DNA from 2 places in the Telluria sp. ZB4P34 genome. Region 1 is predicted to be linked to the other one. Evidence: riboswitches for the same ligand, from Rfam matches in the RefSeq annotation. Region 1 holds a riboswitch; the other holds the start of a gene.
The links. Region 1 has a riboswitch for cobalamin ahead of AC56KL_RS12710 (TonB-dependent receptor). Riboswitches for the same ligand answer to the same signal wherever they lie in the genome.

Region 1 (11,530 bases):
AAACAGGTCGTCCTCGTTGGGCCGGGACCCAGCGTACATCTTGAGGACTTCGCGTTCGACGTCATTGCTCATTTCGTGGCAGCCGCCTTCTTGACAAGTGCGTCCATGACCTGGGTGGTCGCCTGCAGCATCTGGCCGACGTCGCGGATCTTGTTCACTTCGGCCACCACGCTCGGCTGCACCACGTACTTGCCGTCGATGATGATGGTCGGGGTGCCGGTCACCTTATAGGCAGCCTGCACCTGGCCGAGGCGGCGCAGCTTGGTGGTCACGCCGAACGAGTTCCAGGTTTCCATGAACTTGGCGCGGTCCAGGCCGTTCTTCACGGCCCATTCGATGATCGCGTCATCCTTCAGCAGGCGCTTGTTCTCGACGTGGAAGGCGCGGAACACCTTCGGGTGGAACTCTTCCAGCTTGCCCATCGCTTCGAGGGTCAGGAACAGGTGGGCTTCCGGGTCATTCGCGCCCTGGAACGGCAGATGGACCTTGCGCACGACGATGTTGTCGCCCTGCTTCTTGGCCCACTGGTTGAAGGCCGGTTCCAGCATGTTGCAGGCCGGGCAGTGGTACGCGAAGAATTCGATGACCTCGACCTTCTTGCCCGTCGCCTGCACCGGCTGCGGTGCCGTCAAGGTCTGGTAGTCCACGCCGTTCTTCGGGTCGGCCGGCGACGCAAAGGCAGTGCTGGCGACCATCGCGGTGGCAATGAGGGCAAAACGCAGAGAACGCATAGGTTTCCTTCCACAAGTAATTGAGCAAACGCCGGGAGATTACCACTTTTTCGGCCCGCCATTCTGAGGAAGGACTGAATTTTGCATTTGCTTACGGAATTAACGTGGGCGATACGGGGATTTGTTAATTCAATGGCCGGCTTGCCAAGTTCCGGGCTTCATTTCGGCCGCCGCTGCCGCACCGCTTCCAGGGCTTCGCACAGCCGGGCGGCGCCATCGATCACCCTCGGACCCGGCCGCGTCAGCAGTTCGCCGTTAACCGTCAAGAGGTTGCCGCGCCTGACCGCGGTCATGCTCTTGTACGGCTCCCACAGCTTGAGCCCCGGATTGGCCGGATCGTGGCGCCTGCCGGCCAGGATGGCTTCGGGGTCGAGCGCCAGCACGGCCTCGACGCCGATTTCCGGCGCCACCGCCTTCAGCGCGCCGAACACGTTGCGCCCGCCGCAGACGCGGATCGCATCGCTGGCGACCTGGTCGTCATTGAGGGTGTACAGCGGCTGGTCCCAGATCTGGTAGAACACCGTAACGGGCGGGCGCCCGGCATAGCGCGCCGCCAGCGCCGCCAGCCTGGCGCGCAGCTCCCCGGCCGCGCCCCGGGCCGCCGGTCCGGTGCCCATCAGCTGGCCCAGGCGCTCGATGTTGTCGGCCACCTGCCCCATGCGGCGCGGCTCGCTGTGGAAGACTGGCACGCCCAATCCTTCGAGCTGGGCGATCTGGCGCGCCGTGTTCCCGCTGTGCCAGACCACGACCAGGTCCGGCTTCAGGGCCAGCACCCGCTCCATGTCGATGACGCTGTTGCTGCCCACCAGCGGGATGTTCTTCGCCGCTTCCGGATAGTCGCTGTAGTTCATGGCCCCGACCACGCGCGCGCCGCCGCCGGCGGCGAACAGCAGCTCGGTGGCGTGCGGCGCCATCGAGATGACGCGCCGGGCCGGCTGCTGCACGGTGACGCGGCGGCCGGCATCGTCGACCACGGTCACCGCGGCTTCGGCGCCCAGCGCAGCGCAGGCCGCCAGCGCGGCCAGCATGGTGCGGAGCGCGCCCATCAGAAGTCGTAGCGCAGCGACAGCTTCAGCTGGCGGCCGTCGCTCGGGTAGATGCCCGAACGGCAGCCGAAGGCGTTGCTGTAGTACTGGCGGTCAGCCAGGTTGAGGCCGCTGACTGCCGCTTCCCAGCCCTTGATGCGGTAGGCGTAGCGCGCGTCGACCGTGGTATAGGACGGAATGCGGGCGCCGCAGCCGTTGGTGAAGTCGCTGCCGTAGCGCTGGCTGTCGACCCACTGGGCGCCGACGTCGACGCTGTGGGCGTCCGGGGTCCACGCCAGGCGCGCGCTGACGACGTTCTTCGGCACCAGCACCATCTCGCGGCCGGCATTGGGACCGCCGGTGAATTCCGCGTCCACGCTCTGCCACTGGCCGGTCAGGCGCAGCTCCTCGGTCACTGCGTAGCGGCCTTCCAGCTCGAGGCCCTCGCGGCGGGTCGGGTCGAGGTTGGTGTTGGCGCCCCAGCCGATGGTCGGGTCGTAGAAGATCTCGTCCGTCAGACGGTGGCGGAACAGGCGCGCGGCCAGCTGGCGCCCGCTCGGGCCGACGGTCAGGCCCAGTTCCAGGTCGCGCGAGGTCTGCGGCGCCAGCACGTCCGGACCGGAGCGCAGGCTGTTCTCGTCGACGTTGGCGAGCCGGTAGCTGCGGCCCGCCTTGGCGAACAGGTTCACCTGCGGCAGCACGTCGACGCTGCCCTCGAACGACCAGGCATTGATGGACTGCTTGCGGTGCTCGTTCACCACCGGCGGGAAGGCCAGCGGGTCGGAATAATCCTTGGTGAAGCGCTCGTGGCGGCCGCCGATGGCCAGGCGTGCGTTGCGCGGGGCGTTCCACAGCAGCTCGTTGCGCAGGTAAACGGCGTTCGAACGCTGCCCGGCATCGCCGCGCGAGAAATCGGACGCGGTCTGGCGTTCCCAGCGCACCAGGTCGATGCCCACGACCAGTTCGTTGCGCAGTTGGTCTTTCCCTTCGCTCAGACTCGCCGTATGGCGCAGGCGCGGCGAGAACTGGGTCTGGCGCGCGTCGTAGCGCGAGCGCGAGGCCACCTTGGCGCCGTTGCTCATGTAGAAGTAGTTGGCCTCGACTTCGCGCTCGCGGCGCGACAGTTCGGCGGCCAGTTCCAGGTTGCCGATGCGGTGCTCGGCGAAGGCGCTGTAGCGGTCGGTGTCGAGGGCGCCGAAGTCGTCCGGCGTGAAGCTGTTGCGCGGATTGAGCAGATACTGCGCCTCGGTCAGCGAACCCGGGAAGCGCGCATCCTGCTTCGAGCGCTCGAAGCGCAGGCCGGCGCGGCCTCCAGCCAATGCGAACTGGACGCCGCCGCTGGCGGTCTGCTGCTCGAAGCGGCCGTTCTTGCGGTAGTTGTCGGTGCCGCGGTCGGCCACGGCCACATCAAACGACAGCGGGCCGGCGCCATGGGTGAGCGAAGCGCGCACGTCGTGCGTGTCGAAGCGGCCGCCTTCGGCGAACAGCGAACCGTGGGTTCCGCCTGACAGCGCGCGGCGCGTGATGATGTTGATCACGCCGCCGGTCGCGCCTTCGCCGTACAGTACGCTGCTGCCGCCGCGCTGGATCTCGATGCGCTCCACCGTGTCGACCGGGATGCTCGACAGGACCGCATTGGTCAGCTCGTTCTCGTTCAGGCGCACGCCGTCGACCAGGATCACCAGGTTCTGCGCGCTGTTGGAACCAAAGCCGCGCAGGTCGAGCGCGAAGTCGGGCGAGCCGTCCAGGCTCTGGCGCCCGTAGACGGCGCCGAGCTTGCGGATGGCCGCATTGACATCGGTGGCGCCGGCGCGGCGGATGTCCTCGGCAGTGATCACGGTGGCGCCGATCGGCGCGCTGGCCGGCTGGGCCGGGAAGCGCGCGCCGGTGATGACGATCGAGGCCGGGGCGTCCGGCGGGATGGTGCGGGCTTCCTGGGCCAGCGCATCGGCGGCAAGGACGGACAGGGACAAGGCACAAGCCAGCGCGAGCGGCTTGAAAGCCGGCGCGCTGCGCGGTACAGCAGCAAATTTCATGTTGGATGTTCTCGGTAATGGCGCCGGCCTGCGTCCCCGCACACCGGAGTTCAACGGAAGTCGCTGCGGGCCATGCCACGCGGCGCTTCCACCTGTCCTGGCCGGTATCCGGGCTTGCAAGACCGACCGCCCCACCTTCCTATGCCTGAGGCACAGTGGTAATCGAGGCAGCCTGACAGCGACAGGCAAGCCTGTCGCTGTCGCTTGTTGACCGTTGCGGGGGCAGCACACCTCGGCGCCGGCGCGCAGCGCCATTGCCTCGTGTTTCCCGTTTAACTGCGCACGCAGACTGCGCGCGCGGGCACCTGAACCCGGCGATTATAACCTGACAAGTCTTTCCCCGTTGCCGGCGCCTCTCTTCCGGTCTATGCACAAACGATGGCATTGCTTCAACTTGTTGGATATAGTCGCGGCCATAGAACAGGAAGATCCACACCATCTGGGAGTGTTGCATGCACATTTCATGGAGCCGGCAGCGGCTGCGTACGCTGTTGACCGCCGCGCCGCTGGCCGTCTTGCTGGCCGCGGGAACCTGGGTCGTCCAGGCCGACGCGCCGGCAGCGGGAACGCCGTCTTCGCTCGACGGCATCGCCCTTGCCGCGCCGGACGCGGCCGCCGTCACGGTGCCGAGCGCCCCCGGCGCCTGGGGCGGCATGCGCAGCGGCGACCAAGCGACACTGTCGGACCGCGTGGCCAGCTACCGCATCGAGGCGACCCTCGACGCCGACAGGCACGTGGTCGACGGCCGCCAGCAGCTCACCTGGCGCAACCGCAGCGCGGTGCCGGTGCGCAGCGTCTACGTCCACCTCTACATGAACGCCTTCGAAGGCGAAGGCAGCACCTTCTTCACCGAGCAGCGCCTGCGCGGCGAGGGGTTCCGCAGCAGCGTCGGCACCGCTCAGGGAGAGTGGGGACACATCGCCCTGCGCAGCGTGAGCCAGGGCGGCGCGAAGGTGGCGTGGCAGTTCGTCCAGCCCGACAACGGCCCCGCCACCGACCATACCGTGGCGCGCCTCGACCTGCCGGAGGCGGTGGCGCCGGGCGCGTCCACCACGCTCGACATGGCCTTCACCACCCAGTTGCCGCGGGTGATCGCGCGTACCGGCTACTATGGCAGTTTCCACCTGGTGGCGCAGTGGTTCCCGAAGATCGCGGTGCTCGAGCTGCCGGGCGAACGCGGGGCCACGGCGCCGCGCTGGAACGCGCACGAATTCCACCTCGACTCCGAGTTCTATGCCGACTTCGGCAGCTACGACGTCAGCCTGACCGTGCCGAAGGGCTATACGGTAGGCGCCACCGGCGAACGGCAGGGCGTCCCTAGCGAGAAGAACGGCATGGTGACGCACCGCTACGTGCAGCACGACGTACACGACTTCGCCTGGACCGCGGACAAGCGCAGCGCCCCGCCCCTGGTCGAGACCTGGACCGGCCCCGGCAGCCCCATCGTGACGGTACGCGTACTCTACCCGCCGGAATACGAAGCCAGCGCCAAGCCGGCGATGAAGGCGGCCAAGGATTCGCTGGCCTACTTCTCGCGCATGCTCGGGCCCTATCCTTACCGCACCCTCACCGTCGTGATCCCCCCGCCCGGCGCGGAAGAAGCGGGCGCGATGGAATACCCGACCTTCTTCACCGCCGGGGGCCATGCCGCGGTGCCGGAAAAATCGCTGGCCGAGTACGAACTCGACGCCGTGACCATCCACGAGTTCGGCCATGGCTACTTCTACGGCATCCTGGCCAGCAACGAGTTCGAGGAGCCCCTGCTGGACGAAGGCCTGAATTCCTACTGGGAAAGCCGCATGCTGCGCGACCGCCGCCAGCAGGTATACCCGGCGCCGGCCCTGCTCAAGCGCGTCGGCATCGACCCCGGCTTCGACGGCTTCGACGCCATGCGCCTGTTCAGCCCGCAGCGCCCGGCGGACACGCCAGGACACAACGCCTGGCAGCGCCTGCAGGGCATCGGCCCGGTGTACACCCGCAGCGCGATCGTGCTGCGCGACCTCGAGGAGCGCATCGGCAGCGAGGCCATGGAGCGGGGCTTCCAGGAATACTACCGCCGCTGGAAATTCCGCCATCCCAGCATCGCCGACCTGCGCGAGGCGCTGGCCGACGGCAGCGGCGAGCGCGCCGCGGTCGAAGACGTCTTTGCGCAGCAGGTGTACGCCACCGGCCGCGTGGACGACCGCGTCGCCACACTGTCGAGCGAGGAAGTGCTGCCGCCGGCCGGCACCCGGCTGGTGAACGGCAAGCGCATCGAGGAGGCGCCGGCGGCGCTGGAGCGGCGCATCGCGCAACAGCGCGCGGACTGGCACAAGGCCAACGCCAACGCGAAGAAGGGCCAGGGGCCCTTCCCCTGGCGCACCCAGGTGACCCTGCGCCGCGAAGGCGCCAGCGTGCCGCAGACGCTGGTGGTGCGCTTTGCCGACGGCAGCAGCGAGACGGTGGCCTGGCATGCCGACTCGCCCAGCGAGAAATGGCGCACCTTCAGCTGGGTCAAGCCGGCGCGCGCCGTCTCGGCCGAAATCGACCCGCGCCGCAGCCACTACCTCGACGTGAACAAGCTCGACGACAGCCGCACGATCGCACCGAACCGCAGCGCATCGACGCGCTGGACGGTCGACGCCGCGGCCTTCATCCAACTCATCCTGTCCTTCATCGCCACCGTATGACGACCACGATCTCTCCTGCCGGGCTTACCGCCGCCGCGCCTTCCGCTTTGCCGCAGCATGGCCAGGGCGGCCTGCGCAGCCTGCTGGCGGCGCTGCGCCCCGCCCTGCAATGGCGGCTGATGCTGCTCTGGCTGGTGGCGCTGCTGCTGCCTGCGCTGGTCGCCACGCTGCCCATCTGGACCATGCTGGGCGCGGCTTTCGACCACAGCGCCGCCGCGCCGGCCCTGGCCGAGCGGCTCGACCTGGTGGCGATCGGGGACCTCGTCGGCCTGCACACCCGGTACGCCTCGGCGATCGGCGCCGGCGGCATCGTGGCGCTGGCCATGACGCTGCTGCTCTCGCCCCTGCTGACCGGCGCGGCCATCACCGCCGCGCGCGCCCCGGCCCCGCTCGGCCTGGCCGCGCTGGTCGCCGGCGGCGTGCGCGAATACGGTCGCCTGTTGCGCATGCTGCTGTGGGCCGTGGCGCCGCTCGGCGTGGCGGCCGTGCTCGGATCGATGCTCGTCGCTGCAGCAGAGGGGCCTGCCGCCGCCACGGCCGGCCCGGCGGCGCCGGGCGCGGCGCTGGTGGCCGGCCTGCTGCTGTTGCTGGCCCATGCGACGCTAGACGCCGGCCGCGCCGTGCTGGCGCTGGACCGGCGCCGCAAGTCGGCGGTGCTGGCCTGGTACGACGGCATGAAGCTGCTGGTGCGCCGGCCCCTTGCGGCCTGTGGCCTGTACCTCGGGATCAGCGCGGCCGGGCTGCTGCTGGCCGGCTTGCTGGCGATCGCGCGCCTGAACGTCCCGGCGCTCGGCGCCGCCAGCCTGGCCGGCGGACTGCTGCTGGCCCAGCTGGCGGTGCTTGCGCTGGCCTGGATGCGCTGCGCCCGCCTGTTCGGGCTGATGGCGCTGGCGCGCAGGGACGGCGCACGCTGAGGCGCCGTCGGCTATCATGGGGGCTTCGCGAACGAAGGAGTCCTCCATGCGCCTTCCCACCTATTTCGTCTCGCACGGCGGCGGTCCCTGGCCGTGGATGAAGGACCAATACGGTCCCGCCTACGACCAGCTGGCAGCCTCGCTGGCCGCCATCCGCGAGGCCCATGACGGGGCGGTGCGCGCCGTGCTGGTCGTAAGCAGCCACTGGGAGACGCCGGGCTTCATGCTCTCGTCCGGCGCCGCGCCCGGCATGATCTACGACTATGGCGGATTCCCGCCGCACACCTACCAGCTCAGCTACCCTGCCCCCGGCGATCCGGCGCTGGCGCAGCGTGCAGCCGCGCTGCTGGGCGCGGCGGGGCACCCGGCCGGGCTTGACCCGGCGCGCGGCTTCGACCACGGTACGTTCTCGATGCTGTATCCGGTCTATCCGGAGGCTGACGTGCCCGTGGTGCAGCTGTCGCTGCGGCGCGACCTGGACCCGCAGGCCCACGTCGAGGCCGGCCGCGCGCTGGCGCCCTTGCGCGACGAAGGCGTGCTGGTTCTCGGGAGCGGGCTGTCCTACCACAACCTGCGGCAGTTCGGCCCGTCCGGCGCGGCCGCTTCGCGCGCTTTCGATGGCTGGCTGCAGGACACGATGGCCCTGGCGCCGCGCGAACGCACGGCGGCGCTGCTGCGCTGGGAAGCGGCGCCGATGGCGCGGGCGGCGCATCCGCGCGAGGAACACCTGCTGCCGCTGATGGTGGTGCTGGGGGCGGCAGAGGAAGAGCCGGCGGCCTGCGTGTACCACGAGGAGGATTTTTTCGGGAGCCTGACCGTATCCAGCTTCTGCTTTGGCGGGACGTAGGGTGGTCGGCTCCGCCGACCGCGCGTTCAGCTCCGGCATGAGCAGCCACAGTGCATCCGGCAGTTGGACTTCAGCTCCGGCGTGAGCAGCCACAGTGCATCCGGCAGTTGGACTTCAGCTCCGGCGTGAGCAGCCACAGTGCATCCGGCAGTTGGACGCGCGGTCGGCAGAGCCGACCACCCCACAAACCCGTCAGGTCCCGCGCTTGCCGCGCGCCGATTCTTCGGCTTTGAGCGCCGCCTTCTCCTCGGCGATCCGCGCCCGCTCCGCCACCTCGGCTTCGTGGCGCGCCAGCGCAGCGGCGCGGCTATCCGGCGTCTCGAGGCTGATCCGTCCCAGCGCCCCGGTGCGGTAGTCGTGCAGCAGCACGTGCGCCGCCTTTTCGTAGTCGAACTCGCCGCCGCGCACGCGGAAACCCCGGCGCTGGGCGACGTTCTCGATCACGGCGACGCCGTCCAGCCCTTCGGTCTTGAAGCCGTAGCGCGCGCTCAGGAGCTGCGGGTAGCGCTCGAGCAGCAGGCTGGCCAGGAACTCGGCCACTTCTTCCTCGATCAGCGCGTTCGAGCCCACCGCGTGGCTCGCGGCCAGCATCAGGCCGTCGCTCGCCATCGCGATCTTCGGCCACAGCATGCCGGGAGTGTCGACCAGCACGATGTGCTTGCCGAGGTAGAGCTTCTGCTGGGTCTTGGTCACGGCCGGCTCGTCGCCGACCTTGGCCACCCGCTTCTTGAGCAGCGCGTTCATCAGGGTCGACTTGCCGACGTTCGGAATCCCCATGATCATGATGCGCAGCGGCTTGGTGGGCACGCCGCGGTGCGGGGCCAGCGACTGGCAGATCTCGGGGATGCGCGCGACCTCGTTCGGCCGCTTGGTCGTCATCGGATAGGCGGTCACGCCTTCCTGCGCGTCATAGAACGCCTTCCAGGCCGCGGTCGCCACAGGGTCGGCCAGGTCGGTCTTGTTCAGGATTTTCAGGCAGGGACGCTGGCGGAACTTGCGCAACTGCTCCACCAGCGGGTTGCAGCTCGCCTCGGGCAGGCGGGCGTCGAGGACTTCGATCACCAGGTCGGTGTTCTCCATCTGCTCGGCGGCTTCCTTCTTGGCCGCGTTCATGTGCCCCGGGAACCATTGTATCGACATGCTGTGCTTTCGTAATCTTCAATCAGGCCGCTATTTTACGCTGGCGCGCGGTAGCTGAAAGAACAGTGCGGGCGCAAGGGCTTGGCTGTTGATCCTCTGCAACGCAATCTGGCGGGATCGGCGCACACTGGCGGTTCCGACCATTGCTGCGATCTGGAGAACCATCATGCGCGCTGCCATGCATGCCCCCCCGAAAAACGCGCTGGCGCGCTGGTGCGCGTTCGGCATCCTGTGCGGCATGGTGGGAGCCGCCTGCCTCGTCGACCGCTTCCCCCTGCTGCAAGGCTAGCGCAGAAGCGGCTCACAGGCGCTCGGCGGCAGCGGCTGGCCCGGATCGAAGGCAGCCAGGCGTTCGCGCGCCGCCAGACGGTCCTTCGCGTACTCGGCCAGGTAGCGGCTGCGCTCTTCGCTCTCCCACTCGGCGTCCGATACCTCCTTCAGGCTGTGCGTGCGGCTTGCCAGCACCCGACCCTCGAGGCGCGGCACCAGCAGGCGGTCCGGGTCCGCGTTCTCGCGCAGCAGGTAGCCGTCCACGTCGCGCAGCACCAGTGGCAGTGCGGGCGCCCCGTCCGTCATCAGCTTGCCGAACACGAGCAGCCTCACCTCGCGCGCACCTGCGCCGAGCACGTCGTTGAAGGTGGCCAGGGCAAAGGGCTTGCCGCGCGCATCGTCGACCCTGCCGGTGACGATGTAGCGACCCGGCTGGCGTACCTCGATGCCCAGGTAAAAGGCAAGCGAGCCGCCGTCGAGCGCCTCGCGCACCCGCCCGGTCCAGGCGGCCGGCAGCACTGGCGTATGGATCACGTCGAACAGCACGACGCCCTTGCGCCCTCCGGCCGTGTAGCGCACCTCCGTGCGGATGGTGCCGTGGAAGCCCGCCAGGCCGGTCTGTCCCGGCGCGAGGATCGCGGCAAAGGCCTGGTCGCCGGCCACGGGATCGGCGCCGCCGCCATCGTCGCCGAAGGCCAGTGCCACCTGCGTCGTCGGGCGGCTGGTCCCGTAGCTCATGCCCTGGGCCACGGCGCGCGTGATCACGAGCGGCACGACCGCGCCCTGCGCGTTCACCGCGCGTAGCGAGAACGCGACCGCCTCGCCGGCGGCCAGGTAGACGCGCGACTGCGAGGTCTGCAGGAATACCTCGGCATGCCCGGCGCCGTCCTCCGTGCGCATCGGGTGCATGTCGGTCACCGGCTGGTTCGGCTGCATCTGGTCCGGGTTCTGCGCGGCCGGACGCGAGGCCGCCGGATACCTGCTGCCGTCGAGGTAGCTGCAATAGGTATGGTCGGTCAGCTGGACGTATTCGAGCAAGCGGCGGCGCCTGTCCGCGCGCGCGGGTTCGGGGTCGGGGTCCGGCGGCAGCTGCGCCAGGAACTGCGGGCTGGCGGGCGGCTGCGGGGATGCTGCCGCCCCCGGCTCGGCCGCCCGCTCGGCGCCGCCGAACCACAGGGCGAGCGCAAGCAGGGATGCCGCGCCCGACCCGGCCAGCAGCCTGGCCGGCCTAGTAGGCACTGTTCACTACGGCGTCGCGCACCACGCCCACGATCCCGCCCCAGTTGCCGTTGATGTAATGGTTGTAGTCTTCGCTGTCGTCGCGAAAGACCACCGCGTGGTAGCTCCACTTCCTGCTGCCGCCCTGGTTGCCGGCGGCGCCGTAGGTGAGGTCGTTGCAGAACCAGTCGCCGGGATTGCACAGGGAACGGCCCGAGCTGCCGGCCACGCCGCCGCTGCTATGGTAGGCCACGACCTGGTCGTCCTGGCCCGGCAGCAGGCCCGAATACAGCGTGCCCCTGGCGCCCGCGTACATGTAGAACCAGATGTTGCGCGTGTCGTTGTGGTTGTACATGGCACGGGCGGTGCTGGTCCTGAGGTCCTGCACCAGCGGTTCGGACGTGGTCCAGGAGCCGGCGTCCGACAGTTCCGAGCCGCCCGCCGCGCCGGCCGCGGCGCGCACCCACTTGATGTTCCAGCCGGTCTGCCAGGCGCTGTCACTGGGCCCGTCGCTGTTGCCACAGACTCCGCTCGCGTCCGGGATGGCATTCTTCTTCATGCGCGCCGAGCCGCCGTAGTTGGCCAGCGTGTAGCCCAGCATCAGGTCGCCGGCGCTGTAGGTGACGACGTAGCACCAGTTGGGGCCGGTGCAGAAGCAGTCGAGTGCGTCGCGTACCTTG
Region 2 (11,530 bases), on a different contig from region 1:
CCACGGTGTCGTTGCAGAAGGCATCTCCGCCTACCCGCAAGACGTGACCTGGCAAATGGTGGAGAACTTCCTCGCAAACGGGGCGGCCATCAATGTGTTCGCGCGCCAGAACGGCTGCGCGCTGTACGTGGTCGACGCCGGCGTGAATCACGACTTCGGCGAGCGCGCGGGACTGCTGGACCGCAAGGTGGCCCCCGGCACGCGCAACTTCGCGGCCGAGCCGGCGATGTCGCGTGCGCAGCTCGACACCGCGCTCGAACACGGGATCGCCCTGGTGCGCGACCTGCCCGGCAATGTCGTCGGCTTCGGCGAGATGGGTATCGGGAACACGACCGCAGCTGCCGCCATCATGCACAAGCTGACCGGCCTGCCACTGACGCAATGCGTCGGCGCCGGTACGGGATTGTCGCCCGACGGCATTCGGCGCAAGCAAGAGGTCATCGCCGCAGCCGTCGAACGGCATGCGGGCGTCGATGATCCGCTCGCCGTACTCGCCACTTTCGGCGGCTTCGAGATTGCCATGATGGCCGGCGCCATGCTGAAGGCGGCCGAGCAGCGCAAGCTGCTGCTGATCGACGGCTTCATCGTCACCAGCGCCTTGCTGGTGGCAAGCCGCCTGCAGCCGGCCATCCTCGACTACTGCGTATTCGCCCACTGCTCCGACGAGAACGGGCACCGCCTGATGCTCGACGCGCTCGGCGCCCAGCCGCTGCTGCAATTGGGGCTGCGCCTTGGCGAAGGCACCGGCAGCGCCCTCGCCCTGCCCCTGGTGCGGGCAGCCGCCAACTTCCTGAACGAGATGGCGACCTTCGCATCGGCGCAGGTCAGCACCAGCACCAGCACCGGCAGCTGACCAGGCCATGCAGCAGCTGCGCCTGTTCTTCATCGCCGTCCAGTTCTTCACGCGCCTGCCGATCCCGCGCTGGGTCGGCTTCGAGCAGGAGTGGCTGCACCATGCGTCGCGCTACTTCCCGCTGGTCGGCATGGTCGTGGGTGCGATCGCCGCCGGCGTGTATACCGTGGCGAGCCTCGTCTTCACGTCCCCGGTGGCGGCGGTGCTGTCGACCGTCGCGACCATCTACGCCACCGGCGCCTTCCACGAGGACGGCTTTGCCGACACCTGCGACGGGATCGGCGGCGGCATGTCGCGCGAGCGGGTGCTCGAGATCATGAAGGATTCCCGCGTGGGCGCGTATGGCGCGATCGGCATCGTGTGCATGCTCGCCACCAAGTGCACGACGCTGGCGGCGCTGCCGCCCGCCAGCGCCATCGGCGCCCTGCTGCTCGCCCATCCGCTGTCGCGCCTGGCGGCCACCTCGCTCATCTGGCGCATGGAATATGCGCGCGCCGAAGGCAAAGCCAAGCCGCTGGCCGAGCGCATGACGACAATGGAGTTCGGCATTGCCGCAGCGACGGTGGCCATCGCCGCCGCCATCCTGCTCGCGGCCGGCGTGCTCGACCTGCGCGCCCTGGTTGCGGCGCTCCTCGCTTGCGGCGCCGCAACCTGGTGGCTTGCCCGGAAGTTCAGCCGCCGCATCGGCGGCTACACCGGCGACTGCCTCGGCGCGGTGCAGCAACTGGCGGAAGCCGTGATCTACCTCGCCGTGCTGGCCACGCTCGGCCAGGGCGCCCTCGTCTAACGATGCAGCTGGTCCTCGTGCGCCACCCGCGGCCGGAGATTGCGCCCGGCATCTGCTATGGCAGGACCGACCTTGCCGCGCCCGCGGCCGCCCTCGCGCAGGTCGCCGCCGGCCTGCGCGAGGGCGGATTGCCGGGCGCGCTGCCCGTGTATGCCAGCCCGCTGCTACGCTGTACCGCCCTGGCGCAGCAGCTGGGCGTTCACGCCGCGCTCGACGCACGCCTCGCCGAGATGGACTTCGGCGCCTGGGAGATGCGCAGCTGGGATGCGATTCCCCGCAGCGAAGTGGACGCCTGGGCCGCCGACCTGCTGCACTATCGCCCCGGCGGCGGGGAAAGCGTGCTGCAGGTGGCCCGCCGCGTTGCCGCCTTCCGCGACGGGTTGCGCCAGGCCGGCCAGTCCCATGCCTTCCTCATCTGCCATGCCGGCACCATGCGCCTGCTCTGCGCCCTGCACGCCCACGGCAGCATCGAAGAGGCGGCGCTGCATGCGGCTTCCAGCGCGCACAGCATCGACTACGGCGAAGTGATCGTGCTGAAAGACTGACAAGGCCCGCGGTCCCGCCGTATAATGACGGCGTTTTGGTGCTCGCGGTCGTGTTCACGACTGCAGTTAAACGGGAAACACGAAGCCCTTTAAAAGGCCAACGTGTGCTGCCCCCGCAACGGTAAGCAAGTGCCGCGCTCGATGCATGAACAGTGCAGGGCTGCGCGGCAAACCGTCTTCCATGACCACTGTGCGTTTTGCATGGGAAGGTCGGACGGCCACACTTGCCAGCCCGGATACCGGCCAAAAGGTGGGAGTGCCTGCGAGGCGCTCCTGATCAATCTGGCCTACGGGGACGTCGGCTGGTTGTCTTTTGATTGAGTTATTCATGAATCTCCCTGTAAGACGGCAAGCGGCCGCGCTGCCGTTCGCGCTGTCGCTCGCACTCACCCTTGCTGCACCTGTCTCCGCACAAACCCTTGACGCGGTCCTCGTCACCGCCAGCCGCATGCCGCAACGCGCGGTCGACGTCATCGCCGACACCACCGTGATCCATGCCGAAGAAATTGCGCGCTCGGGCGCTGGTTCGGTAGCCGACGTGCTGCAGCGCCAGCGCGGCATCGAGATCACCCGCAACGGCAGCGCCGGCGCCTCGACCAGCGTGTTCCTGCGCGGCGCCAACAGCAACGGCGTCGTGGTCCTGCTGGACGGCGTGCGCATCGGTTCGTCCACCAGCGGTGTGGCGGCCTGGAACGCGGTGCCACTCGCCGCCATCGAGCGCATCGAAGTCGTCTACGGACCGCTGAGCACCCTGTACGGGGCGGACGCGATCGGCGGCGTGATCCAGATCTTTACCCGCAAGGGCGACGCCGGCCCGACGGCCAGTGGCTCGATCGGCGCCGGCAGCAACGGCACCCGCAAGCTCGATGCCGGCCTCTACGGCGCCGGCGGCGCCCTGCGCTACGCCTTGAGTGCCGGCTACGAAGACTCGGACGGTTTCTCGGCCACGCGTCCTGGCGCCTTCGGCTTCAACGCTGACGAAGACGGCTACCGCCGCCGCAATGCCAATGGCCAGGTGTCCTATACCGTCACGCCGGGGCACGAGATCGGGGCGCAGTTCCTGCATAGCGACCTGCGCTCGCAATACGACAGCGGCGCCGGGCCCTACGACGTCAACAGCCAGCAAGACCTGAACACGGCAGCAGTCTACCTGGCCAGCCAGCTCGCCTCGAACTGGCGCAGCACCGTGCAATACGCCAGGTCAAGCGACAAGCTGGGCAGCTTCACCAGCGCCCTGCCATCCGGCGCCAGCCAGATCGATACCCGCCAGGACGAATTCACCTGGCAGAACAGCATCGCGCTCGGCCCCGACACGCTGCAACTCCTCTACAGCCACCGCAAGGAAGACGTCGCATCGAGCTCCAACGAGGCGTTGACGCGCGCCCGTATCACCAATTCGTATGCGGCCGCCTATTCGGCCAGGCGCGGCAGCCACCTGGTCGACCTCAGCGCCCGCCACGACCGCTCGATCTACGGCAACAGGAACACCGGTGCGGCCGGCTACGGCTACCACTTCGGCAAGGGCTGGCGCGCCACGGCCAGCACCGGCACCAGCTTCCGCGCGCCGACCTTCAACGAACTGTACTTCCCCGGCTACGGCCTGCCGACCAACAAACCGGAAAAGGGCCGCAACTTGGAAGCCGGCCTGCGCTACGACGCAGGGCAGTTGCAGTTCGACGCCACCTGGTTCCGCAACCGCCTGACCGACATGATCGTCACCGCCAACCCGTGCCCGGGCCGCACCGGCAGCTGCGCCTACAACGTCAACCGCGCCACGCTGGAAGGCCTGAGCCTGGCGGCCGAGACGCGCGTGGCCGGCGCAAGGCTGCGCGGCAGCCTGGACTGGCAGGACCCGAAGGACGAGACCACCGGCAAGCAACTGGCGCGCCGTTCGAAGAAGCACGCCAGCTTCACTGCGGACAGCAGCCGGGGCAAGCTGACGGCCGGCGCCGAGCTGCTGCTGTCGGGCGAGCGCTTCGACGACGCGGCCAACCGCAATCGGCTGGGCGGCTACGGGCTGCTCAACCTGTACACTAGCTGGCAGCTCACGCCGGAGGTATCGCTGCTGCTGCGTCTCGACAACGCTGCCGGCAAGCGCTATGAATTGGTGCGCAACTACGGCACCAGTGGCCGCACCTGGTTCGCAGGCCTGCGCTACGGCATCCGCTAACCGGCCTTGTCGAGAAGGAGCCCCATGCATCACCCCGCCCATGCACACCGCCAGCGCGCCATGCTCGCCATCGGCGCGCTGCTGCTGTGCGCCGTCGCCAGCCTGCTGTTCTCCGGCATGACGGGTTCGATCGCCGTGCCCCTGGCCGAGATGCCGGACGCCCTGCGCCAGCTGGCGCGGGGCGAAAGTTCGCTGGCCGCGTCGCTGCTGGAGCTGCGCGCGGGCCGCGCGCTGACGGCCTTCGTCACCGGCGGCGCGCTGGCGCTGGCCGGGGTGATGATGCAGGCGCTGCTGCGCAACCCGCTGGCCGACCCCTATGTGCTCGGCATCTCGGCGGGCGCCTCGGTGGGCGCCCTGCTGGCGCTGCTGCTGATGGCGACCGCAATCGTGGTCGACATGGCCGCACTGGGCGGTGCGGTAGCGGTGTCGATGCTGCTCTACCTGCTGGCCCGGCGCGACCTGCGCGGGGGCCTGGCGGCGGAAGGAGGCACCTCGATGCTGTTGCTCACCGGGGTGATCCTGTCGTCCGCCTGCATGGCCCTGGTAACCCTGATGCTGTCGATCGCGCCGGAAGGCCGGCTGCGCAGCATGATCTTCTGGATGATCGGCGACCTTGCCGGGGCGCCGCTGCGCCTGACGCCCTGGCTGGTGCTCGGCGCAGGCATGCTATACGCCTTGCGCAGCGCGCGCGCCATGAACGTGGTCGCGCTGCACGCGGAGGCGGCCGCTACGCTGGGCATCCGGGTCGGCCGCCTGCGCAAGGGACTGTTCTTCGTGTCCGGCGTGCTGACCGCCAGCGCCGTCACCAGCGCCGGCTCGGTCGGCTTCGTCGGCCTGATCGTCCCGCACGCCTGCCGCTTCGCCTTCGGGCCCGACCACCGCGTGCTGATTCCGGCTGCGGTGCTGACGGGCGGCAGCTTCCTGGTGCTGTGCGATACGCTGGCGCGCACCATCATCGCGCCGCAGCAGCTGCCCGTCGGCGCGATCACCGCGGTCATCGGCGCGCCGGTCTTCCTGTACCAGCTGCACCGGCTGAGGAGGTGAGATGATCCGCACCGAATTTCTCGACATCACGGTCGGCACGCGCACGCTCGTGCGCCAGCTCGACTGGGCCGCCCGCCCTGGCGAATGCTGGAGCATCATCGGCCGCAACGGCGCCGGCAAGAGCACCCTGATGCGGACCCTGGCCGGCCTGCGCAGCCCTGGCGGCGGCGCCGTCGTGGTGGGCGGCCGCCCGCTGGAGCGCTGGGAGCCGGACGAGCTGGCGCGCGCGCGCGCCTTCCTGGCACAGTCGCGCCACGATGCGTTCTCGTACAGCGTGATCGAAACCGTGCTGTCTGCGCGCCATCCCTACCACGCGAACCGCTACTGGGAAGGCAGCGACGACCACCAGGCCGCCATGGCGGCCCTGGAAGTGATGGAAGTGGCGGATCTCGCCGCCCGCGACGTCCGCACCCTCTCCGGCGGCGAGCGCCAGCGCGTCGCGATTGCCGCGCTGCTGGCGCAAGACACCCCGCTGCTGCTGCTCGACGAGCCGGCCAATGCGCTCGACCTCGCGCACCAGGTGAGCTGCATGGGACTGCTGTCCCGCCTGTGCCGCGAGCAGGGCAAGACCGTGGTCATGATCGGTCACGACCTGAACCTTGCCTACCACATTTCCACCCACGCGCTGCTGCTGCATGGCGATGGCCGCTGGCTGGCCGGCGCCGTCGCCGACACGATGCAGCCGGCGCTGCTGGGCGACTACCTCGGCCACCCGATCGAGATGATCGAGCACGGCGGCCGCCGCATTTTCCTCCCCTATGAGGCCACCACATGAACGACATGACCCAGGAAGAGCTCGATGCATTGAACGAGCGCCACCGCCAGCGTATGGAGCGCAAGAAGGCCGTCATCGACGCCAAGATCGCGGCTGCCGACAAGGAAATCGGCATCATCATTGTCAACACCGGCAACGGCAAGGGAAAGAGCTCGAGTGCCTTCGGCATGGTGACGCGTGCGCTCGGCCACGGCATGCAGGTCGGCGTGGTCCAGTTCATCAAGGGCGCCATGTCCACCGGCGAGGAAAAATTCCTGCGCCGCTTCCCCGACGAAGTCAGCTTCCACGCGATGGGCGAAGGCTACACCTGGGAGACCCAGGACCGCGAGCGGGACATCGCCAGGGCGGGCGAAGCGTGGGAGCAGGCGCGGCGATACCTGACAAACCCGGCCTGCGGCATGGTGGTGCTGGACGAACTGAACATCGCCCTGAAGTACAAATACCTCGACGTGCACACCGTCATCGCCGACCTGCTCGACCGCCCGGTGATGCAGCACGTGGTAATTACGGGCCGCGGCGCGCCGCCCGAACTGGTGGCGGTGGCCGATACGGTTACCGAGATGAACGTCGTCAAGCACGCCTTCAAGGCGGGCATCGCGGCGCAGGCCGGGACCGAGTGGTAATGAACAGGGATGCGGGCGCACGCGCCGTGCTGGTCGCGGCAATGGCGTCGGGCCAGGGCAAGACCAGCGTCACCGCCGCCCTGGCGCGCAAGCTGCTGCGCCAGGGCCTGCGCGTGCGGGTATTCAAGTGCGGCCCCGACTTCATCGACCCGATGCTGCTCGAACGGGCATCCGGCGCGCCGGTCCACAGCCTCGACCTGTGGATGGTCGGCGTCGACGAATGCCGGCGCCGCCTGCACGACGCGGCGCGCGAGTCCGATGCGATCCTGATCGAAGGAGTGATGGGCCTGTACGACGGCTCCCCGTCCGCAGCGGACCTGGCGCGCGAGTTCGGCGTGCCCGTGCTGGCCGTGATCGACGCGTCGGCCATGGCGCAGACGCTAGGCGCGGTCGCGCGCGGCCTGCGCGACTACGGTCCCGTTGCTCTTGCGGGTGTGGTGGCCAACCGCATTGCGAGCGAAGGCCACGCGAACATGGTGGCGTCCTCGCTGCGCGACATCCCGCTGGTCGGCTGGCTGGCGCGCCAGGACACGCCGCTGCCGGAACGCCACCTCGGACTCGTCCTGCCGGGCGAAGTCGACGGCCTGGAAGCGCTGCTCGACAAACTTGCGGACGGCCTCCACTTCGACGAGGATGCCTGGAGTGGCCTGCCGGTGATGACGCAGTCGGCGACCGAATGGCAGGGGGTGGACCGGCTGCTGGACGGACGTACGGTCGCCATCGCGCGCGACGCGGCCTTCTGCTTCCTCTACCACGCCAATCTCGACCTGCTGGAAAAGATGGGCGCGCGCCTGCGCTACTTCTCGCCGCTGGCGAACGAGCCGGTGCCGGTCGATGCCAATGCCGTATTCCTGCCCGGCGGCTATCCGGAACTGCACGGCGAGGCGCTGGCGAAGGCATCCCGCTGGCATGGGTCCCTGCATGCGGTCCACGGGCGCGGCGTGCCGATCCTGGCCGAGTGCGGGGGCATGATGGCGCTGGCCGACGGTCTCACCGACCAGGACGGCAAGCGCTGGCCCATGGCTGGGCTGCTGCCGGGCGAGGTGCGCATGCAGCCGCGCCTGGCCGGACTCGGCGCCCATGCGATGCCGACCGCGCAGGGACCGGTGCGCGGCCACAGCTTCCATTATTCGCGCTTCGAGACCCCCGTGCCGGCGCAGGCTTACACCGTCAAGACGAGCACCGACGCACAAGGCGAAGCCGTGTACCGACTGGGATCGCTCACCGCGTCCTACTTCCACAGCTACTTCCCGTCCAACCCGCCCGCCATCGCGGCGCTTTTCAAGGGGACTGCGCCATGACCTGCACCCTCGTGCTCGGCGGCGCCCGCTCGGGCAAGAGCGGCCATGCGGAACGGCTGGCCAGGGATTCCGGCAAGGAGATCGTCTACGTCGCCACCTCGCGCGCAGGCGACGCCGAAATGGCGGCGCGCATCGCCCACCACCGGGAACGGCGCCCTTCCCACTGGCGGACGGTCGAAGAAGAACTGTCGCTGGCCGCAGTACTGCGCGAACACTGTACCCCACAGCGTCTGGTGGTGGTCGATTGCCTGACGCTCTGGCTGAGCAACCTGATGTTCTGCGACGGGCGCGCCTGGCCAGACGTGGGGCAGGTCGACCTGCCGGAGCGCTTTCACCAGGAGCATGCGGCGCTATTGGAGCTGCTCCACGAGGGCACCGGCGGCGACGTGGTCTTTGTCTCGAACGAGATCGGCATGGGCATCGTTCCCTGGGGTGCGCTGTCGCGCTGCTTCGCCGACGAGGCGGGCAGGCTGAATCAGGAAGTGGCAGCGCGCGCGGACCGTGTCGTCTTCGTGGCGGCCGGGTTGCCGCTGCTGCTCAAGGGCGCCGCATGCTGAGCGGCCTGTCGATGCAGCAGATTGCCGGCCTGCTGGTCGCGGGCGTGCTGCTCGACCTGCTGCTGGGCGAGCCGCGGCGCTGGCATCCGCTGGTGGGGTTCGGCAAGCTCGCGGCGCGGGTCGAGCACCGGCTGAACCGGGGCCAGGCGCGCCTGGCGCGTGGCCTGCTCGGCTGGTCGCTTGCGGTCCTGCCCCTCGCTGCATTGGCATGGCTGGCGGCGCAGCATGCCGGGCTGTGGCTGCATGCCGTGCTGCTGTATGCCTGCATCGGCTTGCGCAGTCTGCGCGAACATGCGATACCGATCGTCGACGCGCTGCGCGCCGGCGACCTGGCCACGGCGCGCACCCGCACGTCATGGATCGTCAGCCGCGACACACACGTGGCCCAGGAAGCCGACCTGGCCAAGGCCGGCGCCGAGTCGCTGCTCGAAAACGGCAACGATGCGGTGTTCGGCACGCTGTTCTGGTTCATGGTGGCTGGCGGCGCCGGCGCCGTCCTGTTCCGGCTTGCCAACACGCTCGACGCCATGTGGGGCTACCGCAACGAACGCTTCAACCTGTTCGGCCGCACCGCAGCACGCATCGACGACGCGCTGAACTTCGTGCCGGCGCGGCTCACTGCCCTGTCCTACGTGCTGCTGGCCGGCCCGGCGCGTGCACGCGCGTGGCAATGCTGGCGCACCCAGGCCGGCGCCTGGAGCAGCCCGAACGCCGGGCCGGTCATGGCCAGCGGCGCCGGCGCCCTCGGGGTATCGCTGGGCGGCGCCGCCGTCTACGACGGCGGGACCGAGCAGCGCCCACCGCTGGGCGCAGGGCCGGCCGCTACGGCAACGGACATCGTGCGCGCCTGGCGCCTCGTACTGCACACTACCCTGCTCTGGCTCGCCGTCGCCTGCATGGCGGCGCTGCTGGTGCTGGCCTGGGGCCGGCATGCTTGAGCACGGCGGCAACCTGCGCGAGGCCGCGCGCCTCCATGGACGCGACGACTGGATCGACCTGTCGACCGGCATCAACCCGCACGGCTATCCGGCGCCCGCGCTGCCTGCGGACGCCTGGCACCGCCTGCCCGAGCCGGATCCGGCGCTGCTGGCGGCAGCCTGCGCGTATTACGGCGCCGCCGACCTGTTGCCGGTGGCCGGCACACAGGCCGCCATCCAGGCCCTGCCGCGGCTACGGGCGCCGTCACGGGTGACGGTGTCCGCGCCCTCGTATGCCGAGCACGCATATGCCTGGGCGAAGCATGGGCATGCGCTGCAGCTCGCCCCCTACACGAAGCTGGCGGCCGCGGTCGAGACCAGTGAGGTCGTGGTCGTCGTCAATCCGAACAACCCGACCGGCGAGACGATCGCGTCTGCGCGCTTGCTGGCATGGGCCGGCCGGCTCGCCGCGCGTGGCGGCTGGCTGGTGGTCGACGAAGCTTTCGGGGATACCGACCCGGCGCTGAGCCTTAACGGCCATGCGGGGCAACCCGGCCTGATCGTGCTGCGCTCGGTCGGGAAGTTCTTCGGGCTGGCAGGACTGCGGCTGGGATTCGTGGGCGCCGACACGGCTACCCTGCGTGCGCTCGCGGACCTGCTGGGGCCGTGGACCGTGAGCGGGCCCGCCCAGGCGGTGGCGCTGCAGGCGCTGCGCGACACCGACTGGCAGCAATCGACCTTCGCGCGTCTCCAGAGGGAAGGAGTGCGCATGCGCGGGCTGCTGGAAACGCAGGGCATTCGCGCGACCGGCACGCCGCTGTTCCACTGGTGGCCCGAAGCCCAGCCGGAAGACTTCCACGCGCACATGGCGCGCCACGGCATCTGGTGCCGCCTGTTCCGTGAAGCGGGGCGCGGCATCCGCCTCGGGCTGCCGCCGGACGAAGGAGGATGGCAGCGGCTGGAACATGCACTTCTAGAATGGAGAATTCGATGACAAGCTTGGACTTCGCGGCGGCAGCCCTGGCCGCGGCTTTGGCTGCGCCGCTGGCGGGTGCAGCGACGGTGCGCGACGACGCGGGCAATGCGGTCACGCTCGGCAAACCGGCGATGCGGGTCATTTCCATGGCGCCGCACGTCACCGAGGTGCTGTTCGCCGCCGGCGGCGGCAGCCGTATCGTCGGCGCGGTGAACTATAGCGACTATCCGGAAGCCGCTAAGGGCATTGCGCGCATCGGATCGAACCGCGAGATCGACCTCGAGCGCGTCATCAGCATGAAGCCGGACCTGATCGTCGCCTGGATGCACAACAATTCGGAACGCCAGATCGAGATGGTCCGCCAGCTGGGCGTACCGGTATTCCTGAGCGATCCGCAAACGCTCGACGGCATTCCGGACAACGTCTCCCGTCTCGGCGAGCTCATGGGGACGGAAGCCGTGGCCGTTCCCGCCGCGGCCGAGCTGCGCCGGCAGCTGGCGGCGCTGCGCACCCGCTATGCGGGACGCCCTCGCGTGCGCGCCTTTTACCAGGTATGGGACAAGCCGCTGTACACGCTCAGCGGCAGACACATCATCACCGACGCACTGCGCCTGTGCGGCGGCGAGAACATCTTCGACAAGCTGACGGTGGTCGCACCGGTCGTGTCGATCGAGAGCGTGCTGCAGGCCGATCCGGAGGCGGTGTTCGGCACCGCCGAGAAGAACTACGGCGGCGTCAGCATGTGGAAGCCCTATGCCACGCTGACGGCCACGCACAGGAACAACCTGTTCACGGTCGACGGCGACCTGCTCAACCGCGCGGGACCGCGCTTGATCGCCGGAACGGCCATCCTGTGCGAGAAACTCGAGCTGGCGCGCCAGCACCGCGGCAAATGAAGGACCTGCCCTTCCGTACCCTGATGGTGCAGGGCACCACTTCGGACGCCGGCAAGAGCACGGTGGTGGCGGCCCTGTGCCGCTTG

Region 2: it holds a riboswitch for cobalamin, as region 1 does, so the genes downstream of both, AC56KL_RS22970 (TonB-dependent receptor domain-containing protein) here and AC56KL_RS12710 (TonB-dependent receptor) in region 1, are expected to answer to the same signal.

What each region holds. Positions count from the first base shown of each region.
Region 1 is NZ_JCASIF010000006.1:120,920-132,449, forward strand. Features, by position in the region: gene AC56KL_RS12695 (hypothetical protein) at 1-72, opposite strand, end outside; gene AC56KL_RS12700 (thiol:disulfide interchange protein DsbA/DsbL) at 69-731, opposite strand; gene AC56KL_RS12705 (cobalamin-binding protein) at 890-1,777, opposite strand; gene AC56KL_RS12710 (TonB-dependent receptor) at 1,777-3,792, opposite strand; cobalamin riboswitch at 3,875-4,116, opposite strand; gene AC56KL_RS12715 (M1 family metallopeptidase) at 4,245-6,461, shown strand; gene AC56KL_RS12720 (hypothetical protein) at 6,458-7,375, shown strand; gene AC56KL_RS12725 (DODA-type extradiol aromatic ring-opening family dioxygenase) at 7,422-8,222, shown strand; gene ylqF (ribosome biogenesis GTPase YlqF) at 8,415-9,362, opposite strand; gene AC56KL_RS12735 (hypothetical protein) at 9,529-9,651, shown strand; gene AC56KL_RS12740 (hypothetical protein) at 9,648-10,871, opposite strand; gene AC56KL_RS12745 (hypothetical protein) at 10,861-11,530, opposite strand, start outside.
Region 2 is NZ_JCASIF010000029.1:1,750-13,279, reverse strand. Features, by position in the region: gene cobT (nicotinate-nucleotide--dimethylbenzimidazole phosphoribosyltransferase) at 1-853, shown strand, start outside; gene AC56KL_RS22980 (adenosylcobinamide-GDP ribazoletransferase) at 861-1,640, shown strand; gene AC56KL_RS22975 (histidine phosphatase family protein) at 1,643-2,185, shown strand; cobalamin riboswitch at 2,205-2,447, shown strand; gene AC56KL_RS22970 (TonB-dependent receptor domain-containing protein) at 2,514-4,355, shown strand; gene AC56KL_RS22965 (FecCD family ABC transporter permease) at 4,380-5,399, shown strand; gene AC56KL_RS22960 (ABC transporter ATP-binding protein) at 5,401-6,174, shown strand; gene cobO (cob(I)yrinic acid a,c-diamide adenosyltransferase) at 6,171-6,797, shown strand; gene AC56KL_RS22950 (cobyrinic acid a,c-diamide synthase CobB) at 6,797-8,098, shown strand; gene cobU (bifunctional adenosylcobinamide kinase/adenosylcobinamide-phosphate guanylyltransferase) at 8,095-8,655, shown strand; gene cbiB (adenosylcobinamide-phosphate synthase CbiB) at 8,649-9,593, shown strand; gene cobD (threonine-phosphate decarboxylase CobD) at 9,586-10,566, shown strand; gene AC56KL_RS22930 (cobalamin-binding protein) at 10,563-11,444, shown strand; gene AC56KL_RS22925 (cobyric acid synthase) at 11,441-11,530, shown strand, end outside.